Hyalangium ruber: one gene and its partners. Each later gene encodes a partner of the first gene's protein in a complex. Links are inferred from orthologs where the notes say so. Each region holds a gene or a part of one and is shown on either strand. Other genes may lie near its edges.

Evidence for each region.
Region 2: the proteins of accD (region 1) and accB are in contact, whole or in part, in a solved structure (PDB 8UXZ), measured with the Escherichia coli proteins. The link is inferred for Hyalangium ruber from one-to-one orthologs.
Region 3: the proteins of accD (region 1) and SYV04_RS16035 are in contact, whole or in part, in a solved structure (PDB 8UXZ), measured with the Escherichia coli proteins. The link is inferred for Hyalangium ruber from one-to-one orthologs.

What each region holds. Positions count from the first base shown.
Region 1 is NZ_JAXIVS010000001.1:517,367-520,156, reverse strand. It holds accD (acetyl-CoA carboxylase, carboxyltransferase subunit beta), read left to right. Parts: upstream 1-866; coding sequence 867-1,715; downstream 1,716-2,790. Other genes in the region: SYV04_RS02130 (bifunctional folylpolyglutamate synthase/dihydrofolate synthase), read left to right, coding at 1,726-2,790; SYV04_RS02140 (3',5'-cyclic-nucleotide phosphodiesterase), read left to right, coding at 64-819; SYV04_RS02145 (Crp/Fnr family transcriptional regulator), read left to right, coding at 1-62.
Region 2 is NZ_JAXIVS010000006.1:160,392-171,254, reverse strand. What follows is about bases 3,390-6,139. They hold accB (acetyl-CoA carboxylase biotin carboxyl carrier protein), read right to left. Parts: upstream 5,187-6,139; coding sequence 4,593-5,186; downstream 3,390-4,592. Other genes in these bases: SYV04_RS18750 (roadblock/LC7 domain-containing protein), read right to left, coding at 5,905-6,139; efp (elongation factor P), read right to left, coding at 5,221-5,799; accC (acetyl-CoA carboxylase biotin carboxylase subunit), read right to left, coding at 3,390-4,549. In the rest of the region: SYV04_RS18770 (tetratricopeptide repeat protein), read right to left, coding at 1-2,985; more of accC, read right to left, coding at 3,164-3,389; more of SYV04_RS18750, read right to left, coding at 6,140-6,267; SYV04_RS18745 (hypothetical protein), read right to left, coding at 6,304-6,921; SYV04_RS18740 (type IV pilus secretin PilQ), read right to left, coding at 6,952-9,714; SYV04_RS18735 (pilus assembly protein PilP), read right to left, coding at 9,764-10,324; SYV04_RS18730 (type IV pilus inner membrane component PilO), read right to left, coding at 10,346-10,863. UniProt on the Escherichia coli protein: This protein is a component of the acetyl coenzyme A carboxylase complex; first, biotin carboxylase catalyzes the carboxylation of the carrier protein and then the transcarboxylase transfers the carboxyl group to form malonyl-CoA.
Region 3 is NZ_JAXIVS010000005.1:99,470-110,353, forward strand. The notes cover bases 8,114-10,884. They hold SYV04_RS16035 (acetyl-CoA carboxylase carboxyltransferase subunit alpha), read right to left. Parts: upstream 10,098-10,884; coding sequence 9,129-10,097; downstream 8,114-9,128. Other genes in these bases: SYV04_RS16025 (transglycosylase SLT domain-containing protein), read left to right, coding at 8,114-8,410; cmk ((d)CMP kinase), read right to left, coding at 8,426-9,115; SYV04_RS16040 (hypothetical protein), read left to right, coding at 10,211-10,884. Also shown: SYV04_RS16000 (carboxypeptidase regulatory-like domain-containing protein), read right to left, coding at 1-2,422; SYV04_RS16005 (hypothetical protein), read left to right, coding at 2,586-3,767; SYV04_RS16010 (DUF721 domain-containing protein), read left to right, coding at 3,866-4,162; SYV04_RS16015 (CAP domain-containing protein), read left to right, coding at 4,162-5,673; SYV04_RS16020 (hypothetical protein), read right to left, coding at 5,685-5,918; more of SYV04_RS16025, read left to right, coding at 6,275-8,113. UniProt on the Escherichia coli protein: Component of the acetyl coenzyme A carboxylase (ACC) complex. First, biotin carboxylase catalyzes the carboxylation of biotin on its carrier protein (BCCP) and then the CO(2) group is transferred by the carboxyltransferase to acetyl-CoA to form malonyl-CoA.

The DNA of each region.
Region 1 (2,790 bases):
CGGCCCGGCTGCACGATTTCCTCCAGTACCTGGAGATGAAGTGGAAGTTCGGAGACCTCTAGTGTGAAGCTGCACGTCCTCGGCTGTCACGGCGGCGAGCTGCCCTCGTGTCGGACCACATGCTTCCTCGTGGATGACGTGCTCGCGCTCGACGCGGGCGCGCTCACGAGTACCCTCACGCTGGAGCAGCTCTGTAAGGTGGACGACATTCTCGTCGGCCACAGCCACTTCGACCACGTCAAGGACCTGCCCCTGCTGGCCGACCTGGTGATCGGCCGGCGTGACACGCCCGTCACCATTCACGCCTCGCGCGAGTGTGCCCGCTCCCTGCGCGAGTACATGTTCAACAACGCGCTGTGGCCGGACTTCACCCGCATTCCCACCAAGAAGGACCCGGTGCTGCGCATCAAGGCGTTCCGCGCCGGCAGCACCTTCCAGGTGGGCCGCTACACGGTGCAGTCGATCCCCGTCAGCCACCCGGTGGAGTCCTGCGCGTTCATCGTCTCCAACGGCCAGTCCTCCCTGGCCATGAGCGGTGACACGGGCCCCACGGAAAAGCTCTGGAAGGCGCTCAACCAGGCCAAGAACCTCAAGGCGCTGCTGCTGGAGACGAGCTTCCCGAACGCGTTGCAGCAGCTGGCGGACCTGTCTGGGCACCTTACGCCCCGCACGCTCCAGTCGGAGCTGACCAAGTTCGAGCGCAACGGCACGGATGTGCTGCTCTACCACCTCAAGCCGGCCTTCGTGAGCCAGCTCAAGCGCGAGCTGGCTGAACTGCCAGTGAACATCCTGGAGCTGGGCGACACCTTCGAGTTTTGAGGGTAGGGGTTGACGGCCGGGGCGAGCCGGACTAACCCCGCGCCCCCATGGCCTGGTTCTCCAAAAAGCCCCGTATTGCCACCCGTCAGGAGCCCGCCGAGGAGCAGCCTTCTCGCATGCAGGGCCTGTGGGCCAAGTGCGAGAGCTGTGACGAGATCATCTACCGGCAGGAGCTCGAGAAGAACTTGATGGTGTGTCCGCACTGCGACCACCACCTCCCGTGGACGGCGCGCTCGCGCCTCGCGGGCCTGCTGGATCCCGACAGCTTCGAGGAGTTCGACAAGGAGCTGGAGCCGTTGGATCCGCTCGGGTTCTCCGACTCGAAGAAGTACAAGGACCGGCTGAAGTCCACGCGCAAGAACCTGGGCGAGAACGACGCCTTCATCTCCGGTGTGGGCCGGATTGAAGGCCACCAGGTGTCGGTGGGCTGCTTCGTGTTCGAGTTCATGGGCGGCTCCATGGGCTCGGTGGTGGGCGAGAAGGTGACGCGCGTGTTCGAGCGCGCCTACGAGCTGAAGTGCTCGGCCCTGCTGTTCTCGGCCTCGGGCGGCGCCCGCATGCAGGAGGGCATCTTCTCCCTCATGCAGATGGCCAAGACGTCGGCGGCCATCGCCCGCTTCCGCACCGGCAACAAGCCCTACATCTCCGTCATGCTGCACCCCACCACGGGTGGCGTGGCGGCCTCGTTCGCGTGGCTGGGCGACATCATCCTCGCCGAGCCCAAGGCGCTCATCGGCTTCGCGGGCCCGCGCGTGATTGAACAGACCATTCGCCAGAAGCTGCCAGAGGGCTTCCAGCGCTCCGAGTTCCTCCTGGATCACGGGATGATCGACGCCATCGTCCCGCGCAAGGATCTGCGCGCGAAGCTGGGGCAGGTGCTGGGGCTGGTGGGCTAGCGCTCGGGCCATGGCGCCTCCGCGCACGCCGCAAGAGGCGCTGGCCTTCCTCGCTGGGCTGAACCCCTCCGGCATCAAGCTGGGGCTGGAGCGGGTACACGCGACCTTGGAGGCCCTGGGCCACCCGGAGCGCCGCTACCGGGTGCTCCACGTGGCGGGCACCAACGGCAAGGGCAGCACCTGCGCCTTCGCCGCCTCCGCCTTGCGCGCCGCCGGGCACAAGGTGGGCCTCTACACCTCGCCGCACCTGGAGCGCGTCAACGAGCGCTTCCAGGTGGATGGCGCCGACATCTCCGATGAGGTGCTGGGGTGCCGCATCCTCGAGGTGCTGGAGCGCTGCCCGGACGCAGCCTCCGCCTCCGGGATGCTCACGTACTTCGAGTTCGGCACCGTGGTGGCGCTCTGGCACTTCGCCCAGGAGGCCGTGGACGTGGCCGTGCTGGAGACGGGGCTCGGCGGGCGCCTGGACGCCACCAACGCCACCCAGCCGCTCGTTACCGCCATCACCCCCATCTCCTTCGATCATATGGAGTACCTGGGGCACACCCTGGGGGCCATCGCCGGAGAGAAGGCGGGCATCCTCAAGCCGGGCGTGCCGGTGGTGGTCAGCCGCCAGGAGCCGGAGGCCCTCGACGCCATCTCCCGCGTGGCGGGGCAGGTGGGGGCGCCTCTGTTGCTGGAGGGGCGGGACTTCCATGTGGAGCCTGATCCCGAGGGCGGGTTCGTCTACCGAGGGCCGGAGCGGACCTTGAGGGGCCTGTCCCTCTCGCTGCGCGGACCCCACCAGACGCAGAACGCGGCGGTGGCGCTCGCCGTTCTCGGACAGCTCGACCAACGAGGCATGGCCGTGCCTCCCGAGGCCGCCATCTCGGGGTTGGCCACCGCGCGCTGGCCCGGGCGCATGGAGCAACTGGGCGAGCGGCCAGCCGTGCTGCTCGACGGAGCCCACAATCCTGGCGGCGTGGCCGTGCTGCTCGCCTCCCTGGACGCCCTGTACCCGGGCCGCCGCATCCACGCCGTCTTTGGCGTGGTGGCCGACAAGGACCGCGCGCCGATGATGCGCGCGCTCTTCCCG
Region 2 (10,863 bases), on another replicon or contig:
GAAGCCCAGCGCCTTGGCCGCCTCGCCCGTGGCGACCGGGCTGGTGAGCCCCTCGCGGAAGGCGTTGACAGCCTCCGCGTGCTCGCCACGCATGCCGTGCAGCATGCCAATCATGGTGATGCAGTCCAGCTCGCGCGGCTTGCCCACGCAGCCCTTGCGGGCCACGGCGAACTCGCCCAGCGCGTCGTCGGACAGGCCCATCTCCTTGTAGGCGATGCCCAGGTCGTAGTGCGTGTCCACGTCCTCGGGCTTGACGACCTTCTCCAGGCCCTTCTTGAACTCGGCGAAGACCTCCTCGACCGAGTACTGGAAGTCATCCTCCGAGGCCGCCGGGGCCGGCGAGTCGTCACCCAGCCCGTCGATCTCTCCGGCCAGCTCCGCCGCCAGGTCGAACGCGTCGCGCTCGCCCGAGGCCTCCACCATGGGCTCCACGGAGGGCACCGACACCGGCTCGGCCGTCTCGGTCTCCTCCGTCGTCGACGCGCCGCCAGCCTGGGCCGCCTCCAGCTGCGCCATCATCTCGCCGGCGCGCCGGTGGTTCGGGAAGGCGATCAGCACCGTCTCGAGGATCTCTCGCGCCTCGTCGTACAGCCCCTGATCGAGGAAGAAGCTGGCCTCGTCGCACTCCTCCGACGCGGGCTCCTCCTCCTCTTCCCCAGTGGCCGACTCCGCGGTGGGCTCGCCCTGCGCCTCGGCACCGGGCTCCGCGTAGTCCTGTCCGAACGACTCGTCGGCGGAGGCCTCCACGCCCAGCACGGCACCGACGACGGTGGTGTGCTCCTCCACCTCGTCTTCGCCTGAGTAGGCCGGCATGCCGGCCGACGTCACCTCGGGCTCGCTCTCGAACGACTCGGACTCCAGCGGGCGCATCGAGACCCGCGTGGGCATCTCGTCGTCGTCGCCCAGCGCGTCCCGAGAGCCCGTCGTCTCCGTGGTGCGCTGGAGCAGCTGCGCCGAGGGCATCGCCGGCCGCGTGGGAGGCGGCTCGTCGTCCCCGAGCGAGATACCAGCCTCCTCGCCGAACGACTCATCGTCGCCGGTGACGATGGGCTCATCCCCACCAGTGACGATGGGCTCGTCCACCACGTACTCGGCGGACGGCGCCTCGACGTCAGCGAACGAGGCCTCGTCCTCCGCCAGCGGCTCGTCCACCAGGTTCGTGGAGGTCGTGTCGTCGCCGACGACCAGGCCCTCGTCGGCCAGCGACTCATCGGCCGACATGGACACCGAGGTGCTGTCCTCGGAGCCGTAGTAATCGCTCTCGTCGGAGACGATGCTCTCGCCGACGAGCGCCTCGTCGCTGATGACCGCCTCGTCGTGGCCGTCATCGACGATCTCGTCGGAGTCCGACCCGCTGAGGGTGGCCAGCGCCAGCTCGTCTCCCGGCGGCTGCGCGAGCGCGTCATCCGGCGGCTCGGCGACGACGATCTCCTCGTCGTTGGACTCCACCAGGATGGCGTCCTCGCCCAGCGACTCGACCGGCGCGGCGACCTGCGCCCCCGTCTGCTCAGTACGCAGCACGGCGAGGAAGGCAGGCACCTCGGGGTGGTTGGGGTTCTCCTGGAGGATGGTGGCCAGATACGGCTGGGCACGCGGCACGTCCGCGCGGCGCGTGCAGAGCCGCAGCACGTTGAGCAACTGCTCGGAGGCCTGCGCGGTGTTCCCGGCGGCGACGTAGATGTTGTAGGCCCGCTCGTGCGCGTCGAGGTTCTCGGGGTCGACCGTGAAGATCTTCCGCAGGTGCTCGAGCGCTTTGTCGTGGAGGCCGTACTTGACGTAGACGTCCGTCTCCGTGAGCAGCTTGGAGAGCTGGTCGCGCGTCAACACGCCCGCGAGCGTGGCCGGCGCCGTGCTTCCCCCCGTCATCACCGGCGTGGGGATGGACGTGGGCGAGGAGCGAGGCGCGGCCCGAGGAGCAGGCGCGGGTGCGGGGGCCGGAGCGGGCGCAGGAGCCGGAGCGGGCGCAGGGGCTGGCGCCGGACGGGCCACGGGGGCCGGCGCGGGCGCGGGGGCCGGAGCAGGCGCCGGGGCTGGAGCACGCGCGGGCGCCCGGGCGGGGGCTGCGGGCGCCGGAGCACGCGCGGGCGCCGAGGGCGCGGGGGCCGCATTGCGCGCGAGCAGCTCCGCGTCCTGCGGATCAATCGCCGCGATCTTCTCCCAGACGCCGTTGGCCTCCTGACCACGACCCGTGTCCTGGTAGACCTTGGCCAGCTCCTTGTAGACGGAGACCGTCTTCGAGGTCTGCCCCAGCCCCTGGAACGCCTGGGCGAGCAGGTTGAGCGTCTCGACGTCGCGGCCATCGGCCTTGAAGGCGAGCTGGAGCTTGGCCAGCGCGCGCTTCCAGTCGGCCTTGGCCAGGTAGCTGGCCGCCACTTCCTTGGCCAGCGCGATGTTGTCCGGCTCCAGCGTGGACAGGCGCTCGATGACGCGTGCGTAGTCGTCCGTGCGGCTGTTGCGCTTGAGGTACTCGGCGGCGCGCTTGAACTCCTGCACCGCCTCCTTCGTCATGTTCTCGCGCGCGTACAGCTCGGCCAGCTTCATCTTCGACGCCACGTTCTCGGGGTCGAGGTCGACCATCCGCTTGAGCGTGTCGAGCGAAGCCTTGGTGTCGCCAGCCTTGTCGTAGTGGTTGGCGACGATCTGGAAGTAGGCCATCGCCTCGGACATCAGTCCGAGCTGCTGGTGGAGTTCCGCCAGCTTCAGGTTCACTTCCAGCAGGTTGGGGTTGAGCTTGAGGACCTGCTTGTAGAGCGCGACGGCCTTCAGGAAGAAGCCGTCGGAGGAGTAGCTCTCGGCAACCTTGGTGAAGTAGTGCGCCGCCTGGGGGTTGTCGTTCTTCTTCTGGTACAGCTCCCCCATCTTCTGGAGGACACGAACGTCCTTCGCGTCCGACTCGAGGACCTTCTGGTACTCCTTGATGGCCTTGTCGTATTGGCCCTTCGCGACGAGCTTCGCGGCAGCTTCGATGATCTTGTTCTTGTCCATCGAGCAGGGCTTCCGGCCGGGCTAACCCCTCGGAACTTCTTGGGGTTCCTGCGTCCTCAGGGAGACGGCGAGAGAAGCCCGAGGCTATCGGAATCTTCGTTCGCGGGTCAAGAAATCGCCGGACCCCCAACCGAGGCGGATCAGGGGGTTGCGCGAAGGCTCACCAGGCAGGCGAGCGCTACGGCGTCTCTTCGATGGCTTTCTTCAGCCGGTGCGTGCCCGTTTCACTGGCAAGCAGTCTTTCGACGAACCGGGTGTCGTAATTGCCTTCCCGGAAGGATTCCTCCGCCAGTGCGGCCCGATGGAAGGGAATGTTGGTGCGAATCCCCTCCACCACGTACTCCCCGAGTGCCCGCTGCATCCGGCGGATGGCGGTCTCCCGGTCCTCCGCATGGACGATCAGCTTGGCCAGCAGGCTGTCGTAGTGCGGGAGCACCGTGTAGTTCTCATACGCAGCGGAGTCCACACGCACCCCGTAGCCACCCGGCACGCTGTAGCCGGTAATCTTTCCCGGCCAGGGCGCGAAGGTGACGGGATCCTCGGCGTTGACGCGGCACTCGATGGCCGCCCCGCGCATCTGGACGTCCTCCTGCTTGAAGCGCAGGGGGTGGCCGTAGGCCATGCGGATCTGCTCGCGCACCAGGTCCACGCCCGTGACGAGCTCCGTCACCGGGTGCTCCACCTGGATGCGGGTGTTCATCTCCATGAAGTAGAACTGCCCGTGCTCATCCAGCAGGTACTCGATGGTGCCCACGTTGTTGTAGCGCAGCTTGCGCATCGCCTCGACGGACACGCGCCCCATCGTCTCGCGCAGCTCCGGGGTGAGCGCCGGCGAGGGGCTCTCCTCGATGAGCTTCTGGTGGCGCCGCTGCACCGAGCACTCGCGCTCGCCCAGGTGGATGATGTTGCCGTGCTCGTCCGCGGCGATCTGGATCTCGATGTGGCGCGGCTTCTCCACGTACCGCTCGATGTAGAGATCGCCGTTGTTGAAGCTGGCCACCGCCTCCGCCGCGGCCGTGGAGAACGCCTGCGCCAGCGCGTTCGGATCACGGACGATCTTCATCCCCTTGCCGCCGCCACCCGCCGCGGCCTTGAGGATGACCGGGAAGCCGATCTCCCGGGCGATCGCCTCCGCCTCCTTCGGATCCTTCACCACGCCGGCGCTGCCCGGCAGCAGCGGCATGCCCGCCTCGCGAGCCGCCTGCTTGGCGCGGATCTTGTTGCCCATCAGCCGCAGCATCTCCGGCCGCGGACCAATGAAGCGGATCTTGCAGTTCTCACATACCTCGGCGAACTCGGCGTTCTCCGACAAGAAGCCGTAGCCGGGGTGGATGGCGTCCGCCCGGGTAATCTCCGCCGCAGACAGCAGCTGAGGGATGTTGAGGTAGCTCTCCTTGGACGGCGGCGGGCCAATACACACCGACTCGTCCGCGAAGCGCACGTGCAACGCATTGGCGTCCGCCGTGGAGTGAACCGCCACCGTGGCGATGCCCAGCTCCCGACAGGCGCGAATGACCCGCAGGGCAATCTCCCCACGGTTGGCGATCAGCACCTTCTTGAACACGCCCTGCCTCCTTGGAGGCCGGCGCGCGGCCGGCCCGCACGCGCTACGCCGGCTCGATGCGGAAGAGCGCCTGGCCGAACTCCACCGGCTGCCCGTTCTCCACCAGGATCTCGGCCACCCGTCCCGCCAGCTCGGCCTCGATCTCGTTCATCAGCTTCATGGCCTCGATGATGCAGAGCACCTGGCCCTTCTTCACCACCGCGCCCACCTCGACGAAGGCAGGCTGGTCCGGGGCGGGCGTCCGGTAGAACGTCCCCACGAACGGGCTGGTGATGAGCTGGCCAGGCTTCTCCGCCGCCTTCGCGGGAGCGGCAGCAGCGGCGGGCGCGGCAGCCGCCGGCGCGGGCGCCGAAGCGCGCGCGGGCGCCGCATACTCCACCGTCTGCATGGGTACCGGGCTCACCGACGGGCTCACCGGCGCCGCGTGGACAATGGTGGGCGCCGGGCCATGGCCGCGGCGGATGTAGAGCCGCTCATCGCCTCGCTGCCACACCAGCCGCGTCACATCCGACGCCTCGAGCATCTCCACGATCTGCCGCAGCGCATCCACGTCCAGGGAGGTTGCCCCTGGGTCGCGTCCGCCGCCAGCTGGCGTGGGCTCGCTTTCGGTCCGGGTTGCCTTGCGCTTCGTCGCCATGCGTCCCCTCTCCGGCCGGAGCTTCAGCCCCGGTCTAGCCCGCGGTCGCCACGCGCGTGAGGTACTTGCCGTCACGCGTGTCGATCTTCAACACGTCGCCCTCGTTGATGAAGAGCGGAACGTTGCACGTGTAACCCGTCTCCAGCGTCGCGGGCTTCAGCGCGCCGGACACCGTATCGCCACGCACGCCCGGATCGCACTTGGTGACCTTGAGGTCCACCGAGTTGGGCAGCGTCACGCCGATGGCCTTCCCGTTGTAGAAGAGCACCGAGACGTTGATGTTCTCCTTCAGGAAGTTCTTGCCCTCGCCGAGCACCTTCTCGCTGAGGAAGGTCTGCTCGTAGTTGCGAGTGTCCATGAAGTAGAAGTCCTCGCCCTGGACATAGAGGTACTGCATCTCCTTGTCCTCGATGTCCGGCTTGCCGACCTTCTCGCCCGACTTCAGCGTGGGCTGGAGCACGCGGCCCGTGAGCAGGCTGCGGATCGTCGTGCGCACGAACGCGGAACCCTTGCCCGGCTTGACGTGCTGGAACTCGACGATCTCGAACGGCTCGCCGTCGATCTCGATCTTGAGTCCCTTGCGGAAATCGGAGGTATCAATGACACCGGCCATGGAACAGCTCCTTCGGACTGCTGAAAAAGTCCGGGGTGTCTAGCCGATGGCCTTTCCCTTTGGAAGGGGGAAAGCGGAGGCAGGCGCTCCGTCTGCTCGCCTGCCCTACAACTCGGCGCGGACCTTCGGCGCGGTGACCCGCAGCACGTATCGGCCCTTGCCGTAGTTACCCTCCGCCCGCATCGCCAGTACGAGGAAGTACTCGGGCGATACCAGTCGGATGATGGTCAACACCTTGTCGCTGTTGACGCTCAACTCCGTCACCGCCCCCGTCTTCAACACGTCGGCGGCGTTCTTCAACTGGGTGAGCAGGTTGGCGTACTCCACCCAGGCCCCGTTGAGCTCGAGGTCCGTGGCCTCGTCCTTCTGGTAGGTCTCCACGGAGATGCCGTCGAAGCCCATCACGCTACACGCGAGGGCTCCGTCGACTTGACTGACCACCGACTCCAAGTGTGCGCGGAAGGACATGGCGACGAGCGCTGATAGGAGAAGACCGTCAGCCCGTCAAGGCGTCTGGCAGGTGAACGCCTGACCGTCCTGACCCGGGTTGAAGCAGGCCGCGTTGCCCTCGCCCAGGGTGGGCACCTCTCCGGCCGCGCAGGGGTTGCCCTCGCGGGAGATGACAATGGGGAACTTCACCTCGTTGGTCTCCACCGAGGCCCCCGAGGAGAGCTTGCCGGCGATCTTCATCGACACCAGCAGCGTCATGGCCTCCGGCGACGACGGCACCGAGGTCTCCAGCCGCGGGCGGGCCTCATCGCCGATCAGGTTGACCTCCACGGTGCTGTCGTCATCCGCGCCCTGCACCACGAGGTAGATGGGCCGACGCTCTTCCTTGAGCGACACCGAGGGGTTGCGCGCCTCGTAGCTGAGGATGATCTCCTCGCCGTAGAAGTCGAGGCTGGCACCGGAGGTGTCCCCGAGCGGCGAGGCGAGGGTGAAGGCCATCCGGTACTGCTGGCTGATGTCGAAGTTCAGCCGGCCGTTGAGCACCGGCCCGCCCGGCTCACAGTCGCTGGTGGGGTCCAGGGGCCTGGCCTCCAGGAGCTGAACCGGTCTGTTCCCTTCGACACACGCGGAGGCGCTGGCGGCCAGCGCCGCGATGAGCATCAGTCGCTTCATAAGTGGACTCCGTATCTGACACGTCCCTGGCTACAGGGACTGCGCGATGGTCTGCCGGTTGAGGATGCGCGGCGTGATGAAGATGAGCAGTTCCTGCCGGTCGTCACGCTCCGTCGTCTGCTTGAAGAGGAAGCCCAGCACGGGGATCTTCGACAGGAACGGGATGGCGGCGGTGGCGGTGCTGCCACGGCGCACGTAGATACCGCCGATGACCGTGGTGTCGCCGTCCTTCACGAGCACCTGCGTGTTGGCCTCCTTGCGCTGGATGGCCGGCTGGCCGTTGGCGCCGGTGTTGGCCGGGTCAGGCTGGTTGTTGGCGGCGTTGATGCTCATCAGGATGCTGCCGTCCTGGGTGATGTGCGGCGTGACTTCCAGGGACAGGCGCGCCTCGACGAAGAGGGTGTTGGTACCCTGGGCCGACGTCTGGCTGAACGGGATGGACACACCCTGGCTGATGCGAGCGGTGTTGTTGTCCAGCGTCGTCACCTTGGGCGCGGAGATGGTCTTCACGTAGCCCTCGTTCTCCGCGGCGGACAGGCGCAGGTTGAGGCCCAGCGCGCCACCGGCCGAACCGAAGGCGAAGGTGAGCGCACCACCGATACCCTGGCTGGTAGGCGCCGGCAGGTTGACGGCGTAGTTGGGGGTCTGCAGACCCGGCGACTCACCGGGCGCCGAACCGAAGACGTTGACCGAGTTGGGGAAGATGAGGCCGGTGGTGTTACCGGTGGCGGCCGCCAGCTGGCCCTGACCACCCCACTGCACACCCAGCGAGCGGCTGAAGGCGGTGTTCGCCTCGACGATGCGGCTCTCGATGAGCACCTGCGGCGTCTGCGTGTCGAGGTTGCGAACCAGCGCCCGCGCCTTCTCGATGTTGGCACGCACGTCCTTCACGATGAGCACGTTGGTGCGCGCATCCACCGAGACCGAGCCGCGCTCGGACAGGATGTCCTTCACGCGCGCCTGCATGTCGGCGGCCACCGCGTAGTTCACGGGGATGAGGTTCACGAGCAGGTCGGCCTGCTGCTGCTTGGCCTTGAGGGTCTCCTGGCGCAGCCGCGCCTCCTCCTCGAGCGTCTTGAGCGGAGCGATGCGGACGATGTTGCCCACCTCCTCCTTGCCCAGGCTCTTGGTGCGCAGGATGAGGTCCAGCGCCTGGTCCCAGGGCACGTTGCGCAGGCGGATCGTCACCTTGCCGCTCACGTCATCGGCCACGACGATGTTCTTCTTGGAGATCTCCGCGATGACGCGCAGCAGGTTCTGGATGTCGATGTCCTTGAACTCGAAGGACACGCGCTTGCCACGGTAGCGGGCCTGCTTCGGCGCGCCCTCGGCGGCGTAGGTGGACTCCTCGGCGGTGAAGCCGGCGGTGCGCTGGGTGACGGCGACCTGCTCCGTCTTCACGCCCTGCACCGACAGGTTCCAGCTCATGGAGCCCGAGTGCTGCGTCACCGTCTCCTCGATGGCCCCGTCGGCGGCGACCACCACGCGAACGCGCTGGCCCTCACCCGGCACCGAGAAGGCGCTGATCATCTTCACCGGCGTCTCCAGCGCGCTGGTGTCCAGGCTGCGCTCCAGCTTGCGGGGCAGCTTCGCGTTCTCCAGCGTCAGCACCGCGCTGCGCGGATCCGGGCGGTCCACCTTCCAGGTGGCCGGGCCCGACAGCTTGATCTGCACGCGGCCGCCATCGTCGCTCTCGACGAAGGACAGGTCCTTCACGTCCACCACCGAGGCCTGGGCCGACTCGGCGGCCATGGGCGCCGGGCGCAGCGGAGCGACCTCGGCGATGGCCTCCTGAGGCGCGGGAGCGGGCGGAGCCTTGCGAGCCACCGCGGCGCCGAGCACTACTTCCAGGCCCCGAGCCGCGCGGTCCACGCGGTAGGCGGGCATGCCGGCCGGAACGTCGAGCACCAGCCGAACCTTGTCGGCGTGCTCACCGGCGCGAACGCCCTTGAGCGTCTTGCCATTCACGCGCGGGGTACGCGCATCCAGGTCCACGCCGTACACATCCAGCGCCAGGCGCGGCGGATCCGCCAGCTCGAGCACCTCGTAGCGGGCGATCTCGCCATCGGTGCGGATGGCCAGCGTGTCCTTGGCGTAGGTAATGGCGGTGATGCGGTGGGCGGGGTTGGTCACCTCGCGCTCATCCGCCTCGGCGGCCACCACGTTCTCCGGCAGCGCGGCCTGAGCGGGAGCCGCCTGGGGCTCACCCGCCTCGACCACCACCGGGGCCACCTGGGGCGCCGCGGAGCGGGCCACCACCGGCGCCGGGGTGACCGGAGCCGCGGGAGCCGTGACGGGCGCCTGGGCGACGGCCTCGGCGGCCTTGGGCTCGGGACGGGCCTCGGGCTTGCTCGCCTCGAGCTGGGCCGTCTCGACCTTGGCCGCCCCGCCGTCCACCGAGATGATCACCCGGTTGCCGTCGGCGCGCACGTCGTACTGCGAGGCCTTGTCGAGCGCCACCAGCACCCGGCCGACGCTGGCGCGCTCGTCCGAGAACTGCGAGGCGACGATGCCCGTAACGGGACCCTGGCCATTGTGATGGCCCTTGATACCCGTGGCATCCGCGGACGAGAGGTCCACCACCAGTCGCTCCGGCCCACTGAGCCGGAACACGGTGAAGGTGGGCGGACGGGTGCCGGAGACCACTACCTGGGCCCCGTTACCCGTCTGCCGCACCTGCAGATCGCGCAGCGTATTGAGTTCGGCGCCGTCCGCCCTGGCGCCCGCAATCGCGACCGCCAAAGCAGCCGCGATCATCCACTTGCCCCTCGTCACATCGCTCTTCGCGAGCATGCTACCCCTCTACAAGTTGGAATCGGGCCCGGGCTGCTGGCCCGAGGAGCTACTCCCAGTTCCTGCCCGTGGACAGGTCGTACATCGGGTCCCGCTTGACATCCGGTTTGAGCTGGAGGCCCACCGGATTGGGGATGACTTTCCCCTCCGCCTGGATGAACTCGGTGACCGTCACCGAGTCCCGGAGGATCTGTGTCACCCGGCCGCCCTGGCGTCCCATGCGGGCGTTGCGGCGCACGATGTGCCCGCGTCCCAGGGGATCTTCCACCATGGCAATGGGGTTGGCGTCGCCAGTGACGACCGCGACCAGCTTCAGCTGGTCGATGTCCCACAGGCAGAGCGGCTCGCTGCAGGACGTCACCACCGTGTCCTGCTTGCTGCCCTGCAGCTCCTCGAGGGGGCTGCGGAACGGGTCGCGCTTGCCAACCGGGTTGTACGTGTAGTTCACGGAGGACTCGACGACCGCGTCCTTCTTGGCGTCGGCGGTGGTGGCAGCTGGCTTGGCAGCAGTGGGCTTGGCCGGCGCGGGCGCCGCCTTCTGTCCACCGCCACAAGCCACCAGCGAGAGCGCCAGCGCAGCCGTGGTCATCTTGTACTTGAGCGTCTTCATCCTCTGGTTCCTCTTGTCACCCTATTTGGGGGCCGGCGCAACTTTCTTGCCCTTGTTCTTCGGATCCTGCGGCATCTGGCTGGCCTCGATGAACCGGAACGTCGTGGCCACGAACGAGCTCTGAAGGATGACCTTCTCGTTCTTGACCGCCGGCTTGTCGAGCGTGATGCCATTGACGTTCACGATGCGGCGCATGTTCGCGATCTCCTGCATGAACATGGCGACCTCGTGATAGTTGCCGCTCACCGTCATCTTGATCGGGATGCGGGCGAAGAACTCGCCGCCACCGATGGTCTCCTTGCCCGGCTCCACGCGGGCGATCTCCAGACCGGACTTCTTGCCGATGTCGTTGATCTGCGCGAGCAGCTCGTCGATCTCCTTCTTCTCCGGGAGCTCGGTGAGGGCCTCGGCGAGCTTCTGATCCAGCACGTCCAGCTCACGCCGGCGCTCGTTGAGGTTCTGGGCGATCTCGCTCTTCTCGGCCAGGTCCAGGTCGAGCTTGCGGCGCTGCTCGACCTGCAGCTTGATCTTGTCTTCCG
Region 3 (10,884 bases), on another replicon or contig:
TGAAGGAGAGCTGCACGTACCCGTCGTCCGTGGGCCCGCTGCCGATCCGGAAGCTGGTGGTCCGCACGCGCACGGTGGACTCGCGGGGCACGCTCAGCCCGTCCCCCTCGGGGACGAGCCACGACACCTCGGGGCGGCGGTAATCGAGCAAGGAGGCAGCGCGGATGAAGTCGCTCAACCGCCCGAGGTGGAGGTCATTCGACTCCACCAGGGCCACCGGGCCCAACCGACCGCCGTCCTCCGCGCGCGCGGAGATCGCCTGCACGAGCAACTGCGAGCGTGAGCCGGTGACATCTCCGGAGTAGGTGCGGTCCTCGAAGGGCGCGGGCGGCACGGGCAGGCGGAAGCCGGTGGTGGCGTGCGCCGGATCCAGCAGCACCGTCCAGCGGCGCCCCACCCGGTTGGTGAGGACGACGCGCAGCACGGAGACTCCGCTCAGCCCCGGATCGCTGACGAAGCGGAACTGCCGGCCCGCCAAACCCCCGTTCGGAGCGGAGTCGAAGTTGTAGCGGGCCCCCTCGGGGACCGGGAGGAAGCTGCCCGCGACCGAGAGGGGCGTCGCGCCCTTGGGATCGAAGAGCAGGCTGGGGAGGGGCTCCACCAGCACGCTGCTCGCCGCGCCCGCCGAGGCGTCATTGAGGCTCGTGTTGGCATTGGCGAAGACGAGCAGCCGGTAGGGGTAGCCCTCCAGCCCGTGGTGCGCGGGAGCCATGCGGACGCTGACGAGCCCTGGCGCGGGCAGCCCCGCCTGCAGGTCCGTGTTGGGGTCCGCCGGCGCCACGTTCACCGCGAAGCCCAGCCCTAGCGGAACCACGCCCTGCCCCGGTACGTCCACCCCGCCCAGCACGAAGGCTCCGTCCAGGAAGGCGCCCCGGTAGCGCGGCAACGAGGGGACACGCACGGCGAACTGGAAGCCCAGCGGCAGTTGCTGGAAGTCATGGTCCAGCGCGGTGTAGTGCGCGGTGTCCTGGAAGTCCGGCGCGCCCGTCTCGGCCCCGGGCGTGGGCACGAGCCGGAACTGCACGTCCCGGACGACGGACGAGTGGAAGCGCCGCAGCAGGGGAATGCTCTGCGCGAGCACCTGGCCGATGTCCACCGTGGGGCCGAAGAGGCTCGGAGGCAGCTCCGTGGGGGGCACGTCTCCCGCCAGCGCCCACGCGGTGCGCGTGCCGCACGCCCCGGCGCGCAGGGCATCCTCGGGGTTGAGGTCCCCCGCGAGGCTGGCGTCGCACACCCCCGCCACGCCCGGCGCGGCGTACGACCCCGGCGTCGAATCCGAGGGCAGCGCCAGGAATGCGCCCTGCGGCAGCGATAGGTCCCGCGAGAAGCCTCCCATGTTGAGGGGCACCGTCTTGGTAGGGCCGAGGATCTGCTCGTTCGTCAAATCCAGGCCCAGGCCGGGCAAGGACATGCCGGCAAAGCCCATGTGGAGGTTCGACGAGACGGGCAGGTTCGTGAAGGTGCCCTTCGTCCCGCCGTAGGCCGCCAGCGGGTTGCGCCGCAGCGGCAGCGACAGATCGCGCGAACCGGACGCCGTGTCGTAGTGCGCCAGCGTGAGGTAGCCGTAGTCCGCGTGGAAGGCGGTGACGCTCACCACTCCAGAGGCTGGTACCTGCGCCACTCCGCCCGCGTCCGCCACGCCCGAGCCCGTCGCGCTCCCCGCCTCGTCGGCCACCACCACCCACGTGCCGGGCAGCGGCCGTCCCGTGAGCTCATCCGTCACCACCACGCGCACCTGCCCGGCCTCCACCTCCACCGGGAGCACCGTGACGCGCGCGCGGCAGGAGGCGTTGCCCACCCGGACCTCCACCGCATCCATGGCCTCTGCCGGCGCCGACAGCGTGAAGATCACGCTCGTGCTCGTGCCCAGGCCTTCTCTCACCACCGCCTCGCTCGCCGCCGCCCAGGAGATGCCCCCAGCGGGCACCACCGGCTCGCCCTCCGCGTCGCTCACCGCCACATCGAAGCGCACGCGCGTCCCTTGGGTGCCGATGACGAAGTCCGGTATCACCCGGCAGGACGCTGCGGCCGCCATGGACTCCTTCTCCACGCAATGGCCATCCCGACAGACCTTCTTGTCACAGTCCGCGTCCCGCCAGCACAGCGACGCCACGCACTTGCCCGTATCGCACTGGCAGCCCAGCGGATTGCGGTCGCACTCGTTGAGCGAATACGGCCCGCGCCGCAACGCCGAGCAGTCCTCCCGGGTGCGGCAGGCGGGCTCGCACCGCGAGGCCACCGTGTTGCAGAAGAAGAGCGACGGATCCGGGCAGTCCTGATCCACCGTACACGGCGCGTTCGGATCCTTCGCCGGGGGCGTGGGGATGGGCGTTGTATCCTCGTCGGCCGCCGAGCAGCCGTTGAGCGCCGACCCCACGCAGAGCAACCCCAGCATCAGCACCAGGCGGGTGGGTGCGTTCATCGCGGACTCCCTCTTCACAAAGACGATCCCCCGGACCTTACAGGCAGCAGGACCGGTGCGCGACCGCCACGCCCAGGCTGCCGCGCGTTCCGGGCCCGCGCCCGCCCGGCTGCCCTCGTGGGTAGCGCCGGCACGGCCCCAAATGGACTACCGTCCGCTGCCCATGCCTTCCCTCGACGACCTGCGACTCGATCTCACCGGGTGGACTCCCAAGCAGCACTCGGAGTCAGAGGCCTACTGGTTCAACGCCTCGGGAGATCTGCTCTCGCTTCACTTCTTCTCCGAGCCCCCCGACATCCCCGTGCCGCTCGAGGACCTCTCGGGGCTGAGGGCCACCTACCGCAAGAGCATGCACGAGGTAGGCGGTGGCATCGTCGAGGTCGACACCGTCCCCCTGGCGGGCCTGCGCGCCATCCGCACCGTCTTCAAGTTCCCGCAGCAGCCCAAGGGCATGACCTACCTGGCGACGCTCACCCTGCCCTTCGCGGAGTGCAGCTACGTGCTCAAGGTGCAGTGCCCCGAGCAGGGCACCACCGGCGTTCGGGACAGCAGCGTCTTCGCGGAGGCCATGGCGCAGGTCCAGCTCTCCACCCAGGAGGAGGTCCAACGCTGGATGCAGGAGCAGTGGGCCCAGGATCCCTACGAGCCGTCGGACCGGGGCCCGGTGCGGCGCAATCGCTCCGACGACGCCCGCTATGACGAGCGGTTCCCGGAGCACCCGCTCTCCCGGGCCCGGCGCGCCCTGGCCCACCTGGAGCGCACCGTGAAGGTGACTCCCGCGCTGAGCCAGGCCCGCCCCTTCACGGGCCCAAGTACCCCTCCCGGTTCGGCGCCCCAGCTCCTGCCCCATCCGCGCCGGCACCACTACGAATTTGCGCACCGGGTCGTGCCCCACCTGTTCCTGAAGGATCCCGCCCGATTCCTGGGCGCCCTGCACCAGGGCGCCGTGGCGTTCCTCGAGCACCTCTGGGGGCTCGTCGGCGAGGACGTCCCCAAGGAGGAGGTGCTGGCCTCGAGCGGGCTGGGCGTCGAGTTCCACGTCGATGACGACTCGGTGGTGGCGGTGCTGAAGCTGCCCCCCGTGCGCGCCGTGGCGGAGGCCATTCTGGTGGGCTGTCACGCCTGGACCTCCCCCGCCAAGAAGCAGGCCGCTCCCGCTCCGGCTCGCTACTTCACCCTGGAGCTGGGAGCCCTGGAGGATGGCACGCTGCGCACCGTCCTCGGCGAGTGGGAGACCCCCTCCTGGAGCCACTCCAACCACGGCGATGGCCTCCCGCCCACCAGCGAGGCCTTCGTCGCCGCCATCCGCGCCCAGGTCCAGCACCCCGCCTCGCCGGAGAATTGAGCCGAAACGCCCGGCCAGCGACCGGGCGCGTCACGCGGAGTGCGACCCCCGCGCTCTTCATTGGCTTTCCCGCCGGGCCGGTCGATGATTCGGGGCACATGGCGCGCGAACTGCCCAAGTCCCTCAATGCCCTCATGCCCCGGGTGCTGGCCCGACTCGCCGAGGAGTCTGGCAAGGGGCACGCCCTGGCGCCCGTCTGGGCCGCGGCGGTAGGCGCGCAGATCGCGAAGCACTCTTCTCCCTACACCCTGCAAGGAGGAACGCTGGTGGTCACCGTGGCGAGCGCCGAGTGGGCCCGCACCCTGTCGCTGGAGCAGGCCTCCCTGGTGGAGCGCCTCAACGCCAGGCTGGGAGCGGGCACGGTGAAGACGCTGTCGTTCCGGTTGGGGGGCTGATGCTGGCGCTGGCCCTCACCGCCCTGGTGGCCGCCACGCCGCTGACTCCGGAGTCCATGGAGAAGCAGGCCGCCCTGCACGTGGTGCGCGAGTTCGAGCGCGTGGGCCGCCGCGCGCCGGTGCAGGACAAGGCCCTCACCGAGGCTGCCCGGAGGCTGGCCCGCGAGGCGCTCGGGCCGCAGATGCCCAACGGCGCCCCGGATCTGCACGCGCTCACCCTGGCGGTGAGCGACTCGGGCGGCGCCGACCCCAGCCCTCGCTCCCTCATCATCCGCGCCTGGGAGCACTCACAGGCCATCGACACCTTCCTGGCGCGCCAGGACTTCAACACCGAGCCGACCACCCACTACGGCGTGGGCGTCGTCACCGCGGGCGAGCGCGCCGCGCTGCTGTTGCTGATGGCCGACCGCAAGGCGGAGCTGGTCCACTTCCCGCGCAACTACTCGCGCCCCGGCTCCACCCAGGTGCTGTGCGGCGAGCTGGCCACGCCCCTGCGCTCGGCCGAGGTCTACGTCACCCTGCCCGACGGCAACGTGCAGCGCGTGCCCCTCACGCGCGAGACCGGCCCGCGCTTCTGCTCGCAGCTGCGCTTCCTCCAAACCGGCGCCTACACCGTGGAGGTGATTGGCCGCGCCACCAAGGGGCCCGAGGTGGCGGCCCTGTTCCTGGTGGACGTGGGCGGCCCGCGCGAGCGCGGCGAGCAGGAGCCCGGCTTCGACTCCGAGCCCACCACCGTGCCCGAGGCCCGCGAGGCCCTGCTCTCGCGCATCAACAACCTGCGCAAGGCCCACAAGCTCCCCCCGCTGGCCCCGGCCGCGGCGCTGGACACCGTGGCCCAGAAGTACAGCGAGCGCATGGCCCGCGAGGGCTTCTTCGCCCACGTGGCCCCGGACGGCTCGGACCTGCGCAAGCGCCTGGAGGGCGCGGGCCCCGCCTACCGCAGCGCCGGAGAGAACCTGGGGCTGGCCCCCGGCCCGCTGTCCGCGCACTTCGGCATCGAGCACAGCCCTGGCCACCGGAAGAACCTGCTCTCGCCCCAGTTCACCCACGTGGGCATCGGCGTGGCCTTCCAGACGGTGGAGGGACGGCCCCAGGCCATCGTCACCGAGGTGTTCTCCTCCGCGGGCATCGCCGCCACGGCCGACCCGCTGGTGGAGGCCTACAAGGCCCTCGACGCCAAGCGCGCGGAGCGCAAGCTGCCCCCGCTGGAGCGCAGCGAGGTGCTCGAGCAGATCGCCATGGACCACGTGCGCCGGGCCCTCAAGCAGGACACGCCCAAGGCGCACCTGCCCGACAGCCGCGTTCACGACCGGGTCTTCCGCGCCATGGTGGACGTGGCCACCACGGCCGTGGACTTCTATGTGGCGGAGGACCCCACCACGGTGCCCGAGTCCAAGAGCCTCCTGGATGCCCGCAACACCCAGGTGGGCGTGGGAATCATCCGCGGAGACTCTCAGACCTTCGGTCGGGGCAAGTACTGGGTGGTGGTCATCTACACCACGCCGCGCTGAACCTCAGACGCTCAGACGGGGCGGCGCTGGGTGGCGTAGGCCTCGATGCCCATCTGCGGAGGCGCCACGTTCTGGTACAGCGGGCACTTCATGCAAGAGAACGACTGCCAACCCCGGCGCACCGCCTCATCGAGGCAGTTGTCGTAGTGGTGGCAGTTGAGGTTGCGGTGCGTCTCGACGCCAGCGCGCTTCGGGCCAGCCTCGGGGTTGATGGTCTGCGGAAGATCGGACGGACACGGCTTCATGGAACGGAGCCCTCCCAGGTAAGCAATTTCCCCCCCGAGCTCTTCTGAACCAGCAGTGCAACCTGACCTCCGGCTTCACCCTGTGTGAAGGCCGGATGTCAAACAGCGGCGCAACCTAATGAGGCGCCTTGCGTGACGCAATGGGTCGAGGTCACATGCCCACCTACATGACATTTGGCCCGGTTGAGCGCCCCCATCGTGCTGACTGGCGAACACTCGCCCGGAGTGCTTCGGCGCGCGATCTAGGACGTGTTGGGGCGGCTGTCAAACCACCCCCCCCTCCCCGCCCCGAGGGAATGCCCCAGTGGGGGCTTGCGTTAGAATGCCTCATGGGTGCGATCGGCGAGGGACTACCGATGAAGTGGAGTGGCCTGGTGGTGGGGTTGATTTCGGGGGTGGCGTTGGCTCAGGCGCCGACGTCCCTGGAGGCCGTGCGGCTGCACCGGCCGGACGCGGTGGGGCTCGTCCAACAGGACTTGAAGGCCTGCCACGAGCGCAAGTGCCCGGAATCTGGACGCATCGCGTTACTGGCGGCCACACTCGCACTCTCCGAGGGAGAGGCGCGGCAGGCGGTGGAGCTGCTCGAGGCCCACCCCTCGCCTCCGCTGCTGGAGGCCTTCCACGCCTACTACCTGGGTCAGGCGCTGTTCTACTCAGGGGACGCGGACGGGGCCTCCGAGGCCTTCTCACGGGCCCTGGAGAAGGCGCCGCCCTCGCTGGCGCCCCGGGCCCGGGCCCGGCTGGGTGAGGCGCTGCTGAAGGCTGGCAAGCCCGCCAAGGCCGCTCCGCTGCTGGAGCTGGCCGCGACCCAGACGCCCTCCGCGGAGCTGCTCTACCAGCGGGCCCAGGCCCGCGCCGCCACCGGCAACGCCGAGGGAGCCCGCGCCGACCTGCGCGCCGTGGCCCTGCGCTACGCCACCCACCCGTACGCGGACGAGGCGCTCGCGAAGCTGGAGGCGTCCAAGCCGCCGGCGCGGCTGACGCTGGCCGAGCACGTGCGCCGGGCGCGGGCGCTGCAGGGAGATGGGCAGCCGGAGCGCGCGCTGGCGGAGCTGGAGCTGGCCGAGGCGCGCAAGCTGGTGAAGACGCCGGCCGCCAAGGCGGAGGTGGCGCTGGTGCGTGCCCAGGCGCTGTTCTCCAGCAAGCGCCTGGAGGAGGCGGAGAAGTCGCTGGCCGAGGCGCGCAAGGGGCCGCCCTCGGTGGCCTCCGACGCGGCGCTGGTGATGGCGCGCCGGGCGCTGCGGGCCAACGACAACACGCGGGCCCGCGAGCTGTTCGCCGCCCTGGACAAGACGTGGCCGAAGGAGTCCGCGGGGGATGAGGGTGCCTTCTTCGCGGGCTGGCTGGACTTGCAGGGCGGGAACTTCGAGGAGGCGGTGAAGTCCTTCGCGCTCTACGAGCAGCGCTATCCGCGCTCGCGGCGGCGGGACGAGGGCATGTGGTTCCGGTCGCTGGCGCTCCTGCGGCTGGAGAAGTACGCCGAGGCGCGCGAGGAGCTGGGCCGGCTGGTGGACAGCTTCCCGCGCAGCAGCCTGGTGCCGCAGGCACGCTATTGGATGGCGCGCAGCCAGGAGCTGGGCGGCACCGCCGCGGACGTCACCGCGCAGGCGTACGAGACGGTCATCAGCACCGCGCCGGCCTCCTTCTACGCGTTGCTGGCCAACGAGCGCCTGCGCGCGCTGGGCCGCGCGCCGCCAACGGCCTTCCCGGAGCCGCCTCGGCAGATGACGGTGACGCGCCCTCCGGAGCTGGAGCTGGCGGTGGCGCTCAGCCAGGCGGGGCTCTTCCCGGACGCGGCCGAGGAGGTGGAGTCGCGCGCCTCGCGCATCCGCTCCGCGGAGCAGGCCCTGCCCTTCGTCCACGCGCTGTTGCAGCTCGGTGAGTACGGCTATGCCCACGCGGTGGCCGCGCGGCACCTGTGGGGCCGGGCCTTCGGGGCGCGCGCTCCGGATGCGCTGGCGGCCTTCTACCCGAAGGCCTTCGCCTCGGCGGTGGAGGCGGCGGCCACGCGCCACGAGGTGGAGAAGCACCTGGTGTGGGCCATCATGCGCCGCGAGAGCGCCTTCCGCCCGGAGGTGGCGAGCTCGGCGGACGCGCGCGGGCTGATGCAGATCATCCCTCCCACGGGCACGGCGATCGCCGAGCGGCTGGCGGAGCCGAAGCCCAACCCGGCGGAGCTCTTCGCGCCGGACCTCAACATCCGCTACGGGGCCTGGTACCTGTCGCAGCTCATGAAGCGCTTCTCGCACCCGGTGCTGGCGGCCGCCGCCTACAACGCGGGCCCCAAGGCGGTGACGAAGTGGGCGAAGGAGAAGGGCTCGCTCCCGTTGGATCTCTTCGTCGAGGAGATCCCCTTCAAGGAGACGCGCGGCTACGTGAAGCAGGTGGTCGCGGACCTGTACCTCTACCGCTCCTTCTACGGAGGCGGTGCCGAGCGCCCGCCGCTGGCGCTCACGGTGCCCACTCCGGCGGTGGAAGGCGTGAACTTCTGAGGCTTGCCCAGAAGCTCAGGCGCCGCGCCGGGCCAGGCGGCGCTGGATCTCGTTCTCCATCTCATGCACCACCTCGGACAGCGGCAGCGAGCTGGAGTCCAGCCGCACCGCGTCCTCGGCGGCCTTGAGCGGCGCCACGGCGCGGGCCGAGTCATCCCGGTCCCGCTGCGTCTGATCCGAGAGCACCTGCTCCAGGCTGCTCTCCACGCCCTTCTGGAACAGCTCCTCGAAGCGGCGCCGGGCGCGCACCTCGGGCGAGGCCTCCAGGAAGAACTTGGCGTCGGCGTCCGGGAACACCACGGTGCCGATGTCGCGGCCCTCGAGGATGGCGCCCTTCTCCGCCTCCATCGCCAGGCGCCGCTGCAGCGCCAGCAGGCCCGAGCGCACCACGGGGCGGCTGGACACCTGCGAGGCGCCCATGGAGATCTCCGGCGTGCGGATCTCCGAGGACACGTCCTGCCCGTCCAGGAAGACGTGGTTGTCCTCGCCCACCACCTGGAAGTGGATGTGGATGCGCGAGAGCAGCTCGCCCAGCTTCGCGTCGTCGTCGGAGGCAATGCCCTCGCGTCGGGCCATGAGCGCCACGCAGCGGTAGATGGCGCCGGTGTCCACCAGGGCAAAGCCCAGCCGCCGCGCCAGCAGCTTGGACACGGTGGACTTGCCGGCCCCGGCGGGCCCGTCGATGGCGACGATGAACGGTCTCACGCGCGCACTCTCCTCAGCGCCCGGAGAAGACACCGAGCGCGCGGAACTTCTCGTAGCGATCCTTGACCAGCTCCTGGGGCGTCAGCTCCGCCAGCTCGCTCAGGTGCTTGCGCAGCACCTTGCCGAGGTTCTCGGCCGCCTTGGCGGGGTCGCGGTGCGCGCCGCCCGCGGGCTCGGGCACCACCTCGTCGATGACCTTCATGCCCAGCAGGTCCTTGGCGGTGAGCTTCAGCGCGTCGGCCGCCCTGTCCGCCTGGGTGGAGTCACGGAAGAGGATGGAGGCGCAGCCCTCGGGCGAGATGACCGAGTAGACGCTGTTCTGGAGCATCAGCACGCGGTTGCCCACGCCGATGGCCAGCGCGCCGCCGGAGCCGCCCTCGCCGATGACGGCGGAGATGATGGGCACCTTCAGCCGGCTCATGACTTCCAGGTTGACGGCGATGGCCTCGGCCTGGCCGCGCTCCTCGGCGCCGATGCCCGGGTAGGCGCCCGGCGTGTCCACGAAGGTGAGGATGGGCTTCTCGAAGCGCTCGGCCAGCTCCATGAGCCGGCGGGCCTTGCGGTAGCCCTCGGGGCGCGGCATGCCGAAGTTGCGCGCCATGTTCTCCTTGGTGCTACGCCCCTTCTGGTGGGCGAGCAGCATCACCGTCTTGCCATCGAAGCGCGCGAAGCCGCCGACGATCGACGGATCCTCCCCGAAGTGCCGGTCCCCACACAGCTCGAAGAAGTCGGTGAACAGGTGGTGGACGTAGTCCTGGAAGTAGGGCCGGGCGCTGTGGCGCGACAGCTGCACCACCTGCCAGCGGGACAGATCGCTGAAGATCTCCGTCTGGAGCTTCTTGGCCTTCTTCTCGAGCTTGGCGATCTCGGAGGTGAAGTCCGCGGTGCCACCGGAGGAGAGGGCCTTGAGCTCCTCGATCTTCTTCTCCAGCTCGATGAGGGGGCGTTCGAAGTCGAGCGCGTAGCCAGTACTGGTCGCCATGGCGCCCCACCTAGCACCTGCCCCCGGGGGCTTTCAACGCGCAAGCCACTTCGCACCCTCGGTGATGCGCTGCGTAGAATGGGCGCCGCTGCCTACACCGTCCGGAGAGAGACATGCCGCGCACCGCCCTGCTGCTGTCCCTGCTGCTCGCCCCCCTGGCCCTGGCCCAGACTCCGGCCCCGCCGGCCACCACCGCGAAAGTGCTCAACACGGAGGGGTTCCGCCTCTACCAGGAGGGCAAGTACCCCGAAGCCCTGGAGAAGTTCCGGGAGGCGGTGGGCAAGGACCCCAAGCACGCCCTGGCCCAGTACAACGTGGCGGCCACGCTGGGCGTGCTGCGCAAGCAGGGCAAGGTGTGCGAGTACGAGGCCTACCCCTCGACGATCCTCCAGTACCTCATCGCGTCAGTGAAGCTGGACCCGAAGCGGCTGAAGCGGGCCAAGGAGGACGCGGACCTGGAGCCCATCCGCGAGACGCTGGGATGGCAGCGCCTGCTGGGGCGCGCTCCCACGCGCACGGCGGACGTACCGGAGATCCTCAAGAAGGTGCGGTGGTACGCCCACTCGCAAGGCGTCTACGGGACCATCGGCAAGCTGACCTTCCAGGACGGCGGCAAGGTGGTGCGCTGGAAGAAGACGCCCCAGGAAGACGGCTCCATGAAGGAGGAGGAGATCACCGGCACCTACAAGGTGAAGGGACGCAAGGTAGAGGTGAGCTTCCCGGGGCAGGCGCCCGACACCGGCACCATCACGGGCGATGACACCAGCGGGAAATTGTCGTTCAAAGG